DNA from 2 places in the Cupriavidus sp. WS genome. Region 1 is predicted to be linked to the other one. Evidence: predicted binding sites of a transcription regulator. Region 1 holds the regulator's gene; the other holds the start of a gene.
What was found. The regulator LexA, encoded in region 1, represses DNA repair genes until DNA is damaged. The targets are predictions, from matches to a motif close to ACTGTATNNNNATACAGT.
Positions count from the first base shown of each region.

Region 1 (5,059 bases):
GGCGGCCGTCCACACCCGACTTCTGGGTGATCTGCACGGTCAGGCCGTTGAGCTTCTCGCCCTCGCCCTGCGCGGCAGCCAGCTTCTCGGCGGCGGCCTTTTCCAGCTCGGCGCGCTTGACTTCGAACTCGCTGATGGCGGTCTGGGTCGCGCGGCGGGCCTTCTTGTTCGGGATCAGGAAGTTACGGGCGTAGCCGTCCTTCACGCGAACGATGTCACCCAGGTTGCCCAGGTTGATGACTTTTTCCAGCAGAATGATTTGCATCGTGTTTTCTCCTTGACGGACCTAGGGCCGATCAGTTCTTGTGCAGGTCGGTGTAGGGCATCAGCGCGAGGAAACGCGCGCGCTTGATGGCCGTATCGAGCTGACGCTGATAGTGCGCCTTGGTGCCGGTCAGGCGGGCCGGCGTGATCTTGCCGTTGTCGCCGATGAAATCCTTCAGGGTGTCCAGATCCTTGTAGTCGATCTGTTCCACGCCGGCCACGGTGAAGCGGCAGAAGCGCTTGCGCTTGAACAGCGGGTTCTGCTGTTGGAAGCGCTTCTTGTTCTTGTTGTCACGTTTGACGAATGCCATGATTCAATCCTTTTCGAATGCTTTACATCCAGTGATGTGAAAGACGAGAGCCTTGCTGTTGCGGTGCTTGCGGGCCAGGAATCCTTCGCAGTCGAGCATCGCGCCGAGCGGCGTGCGCTCGAGCCGTTGTCCGATCTGTCCGATCCCCATCGCGGCGATGGCAAATTCCACCTGCCTGGGCGTCTGCGCCTCGACCGTCTCGCCCGCGTACTGCAGGATGCAGTTGACGACGGGGACGCCGGCCGGGGTATAGCGCAGGGCATCGCGTTCGGCGAGGGTTGCGCAGAGCCTCAACTGGTTCAACGCTGCCTCCGTTCCCGGTACCCGTGCCCGCCCGCGCCGCCGCGGCGCCTGCGATATTCAGCGCCCGCGGCAACCGCAAGAGCCCGCACTTAGGCGGCCTGGCCTTCGGTGGTCTGTTGCGCGGCCTTGCGGGCTTCTTCGCGCTGCACTTCCTTCATCATCGGGGACGGTGCGGTTTCGGCCTTCTTGGTCTGAACGATGAGGTGGCGCAGCACCGCGTCGTTGAACTTGAACGCGTGTTCGAGTTCAGCCAGGGTTTCCTTGCCGCATTCGATGTTCAGGCAAACGTAGTGAGCCTTGGCCAGCTTCTGGATCATGTAGGCCATCTGACGGCGGCCCCAGTCTTCCACGCGGTGGATCTGGCCTTCCTGCGAGGTGACCAGCGTCTTGTAACGCTCGATCATGGCCGGAACCTGTTCGCTCTGGTCCGGATGGACGATAAATACGATTTCGTAATGACGCATTGACGCTCCTTTTGGATAAGCCACCCGGGCGCCATGTCCGGTGTGGCAAGGTTGGATAGCCTTAAAGTATAGCGCGCTTTCCACGCATAGGGCAAGCTGCTTCAGTTATCGGCAAAGAGCGCCTGCAACGCCGCCGGATCCGCCGCCAGCGCCGGCCTGGCCGCCAGCGCGAGCAGCAGCAGCACGCGCGCCTTGTAGGGATTCAGGTCGCCGGCCGACACGAAGACGCCGGCGGTCGGCCGCGGCTGCGCCGGCATCGCCACATGCCCGGCGCCGGTGCGCGAGCTGCGCACGACCGCCACGCCCGCCGCGGCGGCCTCGGCCAGCGCCTCCGCCAGCGACTGGTGGATCGAGCCGTTGCCCGCGGCGGCCACCACGAGGCCGTTCACCCCGGCCGCGACCAGCGCATCGACCATCACCCGGCCCGGCTGCGCGTAGCTGGCCAGGATTTCCACCTGCGGCCACGCCGCCGGCACCGGCATGGCCGCGGCCGGCAGCCGCAGCGGGGCGCGGGTGAAGCAGACGAAATCGTCCTGCACATAACCGACCGGGCCGCCCGCCGGCGAAGCGAAGGCGTTCACCGCCGCCGTGTGCGCCTTCACGGCGTCGCGCGCGGCGTGGATCTCCTGGTTGACGACCAGCAGCACGCCCTTCCCCGCCGACGCCGGATGGCTGGCCACGCGCACCGCGTCGAGCAGATTCAGCGGGCCGTCCGCGGACAGCGAGGTCGACGGCCGCATGGCCGCGGTCAGCACCACCGGCAGCGTGGCCTCGCAGGCCAGGTGCAGCACCATCGCCGTTTCCTCCAGCGTATCGGTGCCGTGCGTCACCACGATGCCGGCGACGTCGGGCTGCGCCGACCAGAAGCGGATCCGCTCGACCAGCCTGGACCAGAGCGCGAACGACATGTCCTTGCTGTCCACCTGCGCCACCTGCTCCGCCTCGATGCGCGCCACCTCGCCAAGCGCGGGCACGGCCCCGAGCAGCGCCGACACCGGCACCGTGGCGGCCTGGTACTTCGCGCTGCTGGCGGGATTGGACGAAGAACCGGCAATGGTGCCGCCGGTGGCAAGCACAACGACGCGACGCAGTGAGGACATGGCGGGGGACGTGTAGGAAGCCTGGAGTCGAAAAAAACGCGTACCCGGAACGGGCACCGCGTGCCGCGGATTGTAACCCTGCGCATCCCGACACCCGCAAGGCGCGCCCGCAGGCAGGCGTGTTGCAAACCATTCGTCGATGCGCCGCGTCCTAAAAATTCCGCTTGCACTTCACTCGATACTGTATAAAATCACAGCATACTGTTTAAACGTACAGTGCCTTCCAATAACAGCGAAAACAACAGCGAACAACGGCGACTATGGCGACCCTGACACCGCGGCAGCAGCAGATTTTCGACCTGATTCGCAGCACTCTCCAGCACACCGGCTTTCCGCCCACGCGTGCCGAGATTGCCGCCAAGTTCGGCTTCTCCTCGCCCAATGCCGCGGAAGAGCATCTGCGCGCGCTGGCCCGCAAGGGCGTGATCGAACTCACCCCCGGCGCGTCGCGCGGCATCCGCCTCAAGGTATCGCGCAGCGACTCCGAGTTGCCCGACCAGTTCTCGCTGCCGATGGCGGGCGTCATGCAACTGACGCTGCCGCTGGTCGGCCGCGTCGCCGCCGGCAGCCCGATCCTGGCCGCCGAACACATCGACCGCCAGTACCAGGTCGATGCCTCCGTCTTCGAAGTCCAGCCCGACTACCTGCTGCGCGTGCGCGGCCTGAGCATGCGCGACGCCGGCATCCTCGACGGCGACCTGCTCGCGGTCAAGCGCGCCAGCGAAGCCGCCAACGGGAAGATCGTCGTGGCCCGGCTCGGCGAGGACGTCACCGTCAAACGCCTCAACCGCCGCGGCGACACGATCGAACTGATCGCGGAGAACCCCGACTTCAGCAACATCATCGTCCAGCCGGACCGGGAAGAATTCTCCCTGGAAGGCATCGCCGTCGGCCTGATCCGTACCGGCGCGTTCTAAAAGCCCCAAGCCTCAAGTGCGGCTGGAGCGGGTTCGCCCGCCTCGAGCTGCACCCGATATGCCAACGCCATCCGCGCTGCGGATGCCGACAACTGTTGTTGCAAATCACCAGGTGTAGCCATGCTCCCAGCCAATCGCTTCTCCACCCGCCGCCCCGTCAAGCCCGTTCCGTTCCGCCAGTCCAAAGGCGTGCGCATCTACCAGGGCGCGCAGCGGCGCACGATGGTCGGCAGCATGGCCGCCATCTGCCGCATGCTCGAGCTGGAAGACCTTCCCAAGCTGTCCGTGTAATGGCGCGTGCCGCGTGGTGGCGCAGCGTGGAGACGGTTGCCATTCGCCGCACGCGCCAGCCTCATGAAATTTTTTGAGGCGAAGTACTAGCCATGTGCCAATGAAGTTTGTATAATCTTGTTTTTCGTCGATCAGCACTCAGCTGAAAGACAACGACGGTGGCTGTAGCTCAGTTGGTAGAGTCCAGGATTGTGATTCCTGTCGTCGTGGGTTCGAGTCCCATCAGCCACCCCAGAATTCTCTTCGGTATCGACGGCTTGAGCATTAACCAGCCGTTCGCGATACAAGATATTCGATAAAAGCGGATATACCCAACGGCGCCTCTGGCGCCGTTTTTGTTTTCTGCCGCTGGCAAGCATCGCACCGATGCTCCAATTTGCCATTGCCCGGACTCCCCTCCTCAAACCAACGTCGCCAGTCGACCCGCTTGTCGCGCATGGGGGGCCGGTCATTTTGCAATTGTTGACAGTCAAATGGTACGTTGCTTCTTATGCTGGCCGCGGCACCATCCCCTGGTGCTCATATTCGACACTTCCCGATGCCGCTGCGCCGCTCCCCCGGCCCAGCGGCTTTTTTTGGCGGAACGGCGGCCGCAGCCGCGGTGACAGTTGTTGACAGTCCATGTCTCCGCATCCTGATAGCCTTCAATCTCGCATCGTCATCCTCCGCTGGGTACGGTGCGGCTTCCTGTCCCCGCCGGCATTCGTGTCCGGCGGGGTTTTCTTTTTTGGCCGATGCGTGGTTCCGATGTCTTGCGGACTTCGGGACCTGACCGCCATCGAGTGGCCATGCAAGATGCCCCGGCCACTGCCTCTCGATTCATGGCGGACATGCCATCCACATGGGGAAGGCATTATCCTGACACCGCACTCCCCATGCGCGCGGAAATTGCGGGGCGACGCTGTTTGTCCCGATACCCACCACACACCAGGAGATCCGGATATGGCCGGCTCGAGCCTCTTGCTGCTGATCGACGACATCACCTCGATCCTTGACGACATCGCGTCCATGAGCAAGCTCGCCGCCAAGAATACCGCCGGCGTGCTCGGCGACGATCTCGCTCTCAACGCGCAGCAAGTCACGGGCATGAAGGCCGACCGGGAGCTGCCGGTGGTGTGGGCGGTGGCAAAGGGATCGCTGCGCAACAAGGCAATCCTGGTACCGTCCGCGCTGGCGATCAGCGCCGCGATTCCGTGGGCGATCACGCCGCTGCTCATGGCGGGTGGCGCCTTTCTCTGCCATGAGGGATTCGAGAAGATTGCACACAGCCTGCTGCATCAGCGGAAGGCACCGGAGACGACTGTCGTCCGGAGCGAGCCGCCGACAGCGGATCTGGCCACGCTCGAAAAAACGAAGGTCCGCGGCGCGGTGCGCACGGATTTCATCTTGTCGGCGGAGATCATCGTCAT
Region 1 is NZ_AQPL01000397.1:4,035-9,093, forward strand. Features, by position in the region: gene rplI (50S ribosomal protein L9) at 1-265, opposite strand, end outside; gene rpsR (30S ribosomal protein S18) at 297-575, opposite strand; gene priB (primosomal replication protein N) at 579-878, opposite strand; gene rpsF (30S ribosomal protein S6) at 968-1,342, opposite strand; gene K206_RS0128065 (asparaginase) at 1,444-2,442, opposite strand; gene lexA (transcriptional repressor LexA) at 2,703-3,359, shown strand; gene K206_RS43905 (hypothetical protein) at 3,480-3,650, shown strand; tRNA gene K206_RS0128080 (tRNA-His) at 3,809-3,884, shown strand; gene K206_RS0128085 (DUF808 domain-containing protein) at 4,593-5,059, shown strand, end outside.

Region 2 (5,059 bases), on a different contig from region 1:
AGCACGCCTGCGTCGACGTCTCCCAGGTCGTCGACCACCTGCGCGCCGCGCAGGGCGGCACGGCGGAACTGGTGGTGCGCATCCCGGCCAACGAGCCGGTCGTGTTCAAGCGCCTGCTCGACGCCGGCATCCGCTCGTTCATGGTGCCGTTCGTGCAGTCCGCCGAGGAAGCGCGGCAGGCCGTGGCCGCCACGCGCTACCCGCCGCACGGCATCCGCGGCGTGAGCGGCAACATGCGCGCCAACGGCTTCTCGCGCATCAAGGACTACGGCCAGCGCTACGCCGAGGCGCAGTGCATCGTGGTGCAGATCGAATCGCCGGCGGCCGCCGCGGCCGTGCGCGAGATCGGCGCGGTCGACGGCGTGGACGGCCTGTTCGTCGGCCCCAACGACCTGGCCGCCAACATGGGGCTGTACGGCCAGCCGGGCGCGCCCGAGGTGACGGCGGCGATCGCGCGCATCCTGGCCGACATCCGCGCGGCCGGCAAGGCGCCGGGCATCCTCAACTTCAACCCCGCGCAGGCGCGCGAGCTGCTGGCGCAGGGCTACGACTTCGTCGCGGTGGGCTCCGACCTGTCGATCCTGGCGCGGCGCAGCGAAGCCCTGCTCGCGGAAATCACCGCCGCCTGAGAGCCATTCCCCATGAGCAGAAAGCGAATTGAACTGTCCCAGCTGCGCAGCCAGCGCTGGTTCGGCGCGGCCGGCCAGCCCGGCAACCACAAGTCGTACCGCACCAAGCAGATGGGCTACACCAGCGAGGACTTCCAGGGCAAGCCGGTCATCGGCATCCTCAGCACGTGGTCGGACCTCAACAGTTGCCACACGCATTTCCCGCAGCGCATCGAGGAGGTCAAGCGCGGCGTCTGGCAGGCCGGCGGCTTCCCGGTGGTGATGCCGACGCTGAGCGTGGGCGAGACCTACGTGCGCCCCAGCACGCTGATCTACCGCAACCTGCTGGCGATGGACGCGGAAGAGATCCTGCGCTCGCACCCGATCGACGGCGCCGTGCTGCTGGGCGGCTGCGACAAGACCACGCCCGGGCTGCTGATGGCGGCCGCATCGATGAATATCCCGGCCATCTTCGTGCCCGCCGGCGCGATGCTGCGCGGGCACTGGCGCGGCCAGCAGATGCTGGGCACCGGCTCCAGCACCTGGCAGGCCCTGGCCGACTACCGCGCCGGCAAGCTCGACGAAAAATCGTGGCGGCAGGTCGGCGAGGGCACGGCGCGCTCGCCGGGCACCTGCAACACGATGGGCACCGCCTCGACCATGACCAGCATGGCCGACGCGCTGGGGCTGACCCTGCCGGGCGCCAGCTCGATCCCCGCGGTCGACGCCACGCATTCGCAGATGGCGTCGATGTCCGGGCGCCGCATCGTCGAGATGGTGTGGGAAGACCTGCGGCCGAAGGACATCGTCACGCGCCAGAGCTTCCTGAACGCCGTGGTCACGGACATGGCGCTGTCGGGCTCGACCAACTCCCTCATCCACCTCGTGGCGATGGCGCGCCGCCTCGGCGTCGAACTGTCGCTCGACGATTTCTCGCGCGCCAGCGAGACGGTGCCGGTGCTGTGCAACCTGCAGCCCAGCGGCACCTACCTGATGGAGGACCTGTTCTACGCGGGCGGGCTGCTGGCGCTGCTCAAGCGCATCGCCGGGCACCTCGACCTGTCCTGCCAGACCGTCACCGGCCGCACGCTGGGCGAGAACATCGAGCAGGCCGAGGTCTACAACGACGACGTCATCCGCACCGAGGAAAACCCGGTCTACGGGGCCGGCGGGCTGGTGGTGCTGCGCGGCAACCTGGCGCCGCGCGGCGCGGTGCTCAAGCGCGCCGCGGCCGACCCACGCCTGCTCCAGCACACCGGCCCGGCCGTGGTGTTCCGCAACTTCCAGGACATGCTCGCGCGCGTGGACGACCCCGACCTCGCCGTGACCGCGGACAGCGTGCTGGTGCTGCAGGACAGCGGCCCGACCGGCGCGCCCGGCATGCCGGAATGGGGCATGCTGCCGATCCCCAAGAAGCTGCTGGCGGCCGGCGTGCGCGACATGGTGCGGATCTCCGACGCGCGCATGAGCGGCACCAGCTACGGCACCTGCGTCCTGCACGTCTGCCCGGAAAGCCGCGTGGGCGGGTTGCTGGGGCTGGTGCGCGACGGCGACCTGGTGCGCCTCGACACCGAAGGCCGCCGGCTCGACCTGCTGGTGGACGAGGCCGAGATCGAAGCGCGGCGCAAGGCCTGGGTCGCGCCGCCGCCGCACTACGAGCGCGGCTTCGGCCTGCTGCACATCGAGCACGTGCTGCAGGCGGACGAAGGCTGCGACCTCGATTTCCTCGCCAGGCAGGGCAACGTGCCCGATCCGGAAGCGCGCTTCTCGTAGCGCAAATCGGGCCGGGACACCGTTGCCGCGATGCCCGCGGCGGCTGTGTCCCGGCCGCCTTCTCGTCACGATCCCGCCGCCGTCCCGCCGCCGTCCCGCCACGGGGCGGCGATCCCGGCACTCCCTGCATCTCCCCCTTGCGTCCGCCGCGATACTGTATAAACATACAGTATTCGGAGATTCCGCCTATCCCGCCTTGTCCCACCTTATCCCGCCGCCTTGCCGCGCGGATAAGGCCGTCACAAGGTCGCAAGCATCACATGAGTTCCCTCGTTTCCTCCGGCTCGCACGCGCCGCCCGTTGATCCACCCGTGCCGCCCGTGGTCCAGCCCGCCGAGGCTGGCCGCCAGGCGGCGCTGGAGGCGCTCGCGCAGCGCCATCCCGGCCTGTGGCGCGCCGGGCAGCTCGGCCGCGCGGGGCAGGCGGGCAGCGTGCCGGCGCTGGAGACCGGCCATGCGGCGCTGTCGGCCGAATTGCCGGGCGGCGGCTGGCCGCTGGGGGCGCTGACCGAGCTGCTGCTGGCCGAGCCCGGCGTGGGCGAGCTGCGCCTGCTGCGCCCGGCACTGGCCGCGCTGGCGGCGGCGCCGCGGCGCCTGGCGCTGGTGGGGCCGCCGCACCTGCCGAACGCGGCGTGCCTGGCCGGCTGGGGGCTGCCGGCGCGGCAGGTGTTCTGGGTGCGCGCGCCGGCCGGCGCCGGCAAGGCCGCGGCGCAGGCCGACCTGCTGTGGGCGGCCGAGCAGGTGCTGCGCAGCCAGGCCTTCGGCGGGGTCGTGGTGTGGCTGCCCGCGGCGCGGCCCGAGGCGCTGCGCCGCCTGCAGGTGCTGGCGCAGGCGGGCGACGCGGTGGCGTGGGCCGTGCGCCCGGCCAGCGTGCTGCGCGAGTCGTCGCCGGCGGTGCTGCGCCTGCTGCTGGCGCCGGCGCCGGGCAATGCGGTGTCGATCACCTTCCACAAGCGGCGCGGCCCGGTGCGCGAGCAGCCGCTGGTGCTGCCGCTCGACGAGATGGCGGCGGTGCCGGGCCGCCCGTCCGCGCCGCGGCCCGCGCCTGCGGAGGCGCCGTTGCCGCGGGTTTCACAGGCCGTTGCGGGAGAGCAAGACCATGTCGTACTGGATCGCGGTGCATCTGCCGCGCCTGTCGCTGGACGCGCTGCAGCCGAACTGGCCTGAGCCGGACGCTGCCGCCGCGGTCCCCGGCGTGCTGCATCACGGCGTGCCGGTGGCGGTGATGGAGCGCGAGCGCGTGGTGCTGGCCAATACCCCGGCGGTGGCGCTGGGCGTGCAGGCCGGCATGCGGCGCGGCGGGGTGCAGGCCCTGTCGGCGCAGGTGGTGCAACTGGAGCGCGAGCCGGCGGCGGAGGCGCAGCTGATGACGGCGCTGGCGCTGGCGCTGCTGCATTTCTCGCCGCACGTGAGCCTGCATCCGGAGCCCGACGCGGCCACGGTGATGATCGACGCGGGCGCCAGCGTGCGGCTGTTCGGCGGGCATCGCGCGCTGTGCCGCGCGGTGTATGCGCGGGTGCGCCGGCTGGGCGTGTTCCTTCAACTGGGCTGCGCGCCGACCGCCTTCGGCGCGGCGTGGCTGGCGGCGCAGCCGTTCCGGCGCGACCGGCACGGCCGCATGGTGCGCCCGGCGCGGCGCGCGCTGCGTCCGGCGCGCATGGCGCGGCTGCTGGACCGCCTGCCGGTGGCCATGCTGCGCAACGTGGCCGACGAAGGCTGGCTCGACGGCATCGGCTGCCGCACCGTGGGCGAGGTGCGCGGCCTGCCGCGCGCGGGTTTGCAGCGCCGCCTCGGCGCGGACGTGCTGGCGCGGCTGGACCAGGCCTATGGCGAGGTGCCGGTGCGCTTCGCCTGGTTCGCCGCGCCGCCCGAGTTCGCGCAGCGCATGGAGCTGCCGGGCCGCACCGAATCGGTCCAGGGCGTGATGGCCGGCGCGCAGCGCCTGCTGCTGGCGCTGGGCGGCTGGCTGGCGGTGCGGCAGGCCGGCGTGACGCGCCTGGCGCTGCGGCTCGAGCATGAGCGCTACCGCCTGGGCTGCGAGACCCCGGCCACGCCGGTGACGGTAAGCCTGGCCGAGCCCAGCCGCGACCCGGCGCACTTGTGCCGGCTGCTGCAGGAGCGCCTGGACAAGGTGCAGTTCACCGTGCCGGCGGTGGGGCTGCTGCTGGTGGTGGAGGCCATGCAGGAATGCCTGCCGCGCAGCGAGGCGCTGTTTCCCGAGCCGGGCGGCACGCCGGCCGGGCTGGGCCGCCTGCTCGACACCTTGATGGCGCGCCTGGGCCGCGAGAACGTGCTGCAGCCCCTGCCGCTGGCGGACCACCGGCCCGAGCGCGCCAGCCGCTGGTGCCCGGTGGACGAGATGCCCGCGCGCGCGCCGGCGGCACCCGCGCAGGCCTGGCCCGCGCGCCCGCCGTGGCTGCTGGCGCAGCCGCTGCCGCTGGCCGTGCAGCGCCACCGGCCCTGCCACGGCGGGCCGCTGGTGCTGCTGTCGCGGCCCGAGCGCATCGAGTCTGGCTGGTGGGACGACGCGCTCGCCACGCGCGACTATTTCGTCGCCGAGCGCGCCGACGGCCTGCGCTGCTGGGTCTACCGCCAGCGCCCGGGGCGCGAGGAGGGCGGCGAATACCGCTGGTTCCTGCACGGGCTGTTCTGAGCCGGCCGCACCGAGCGCGCCCGCGC
Region 2 is NZ_AQPL01000056.1:6,352-11,410, reverse strand. Features, by position in the region: gene K206_RS0105890 (HpcH/HpaI aldolase/citrate lyase family protein) at 1-629, shown strand, start outside; gene araD (L-arabinonate dehydratase) at 642-2,381, shown strand; gene imuA (translesion DNA synthesis-associated protein ImuA) at 2,642-3,547, shown strand; gene K206_RS0105875 (DNA polymerase Y family protein) at 3,480-5,033, shown strand.
Region 2: a site for LexA is predicted at 2,535-2,552, ahead of imuA (translesion DNA synthesis-associated protein ImuA). Genes of this name have one in related genera too.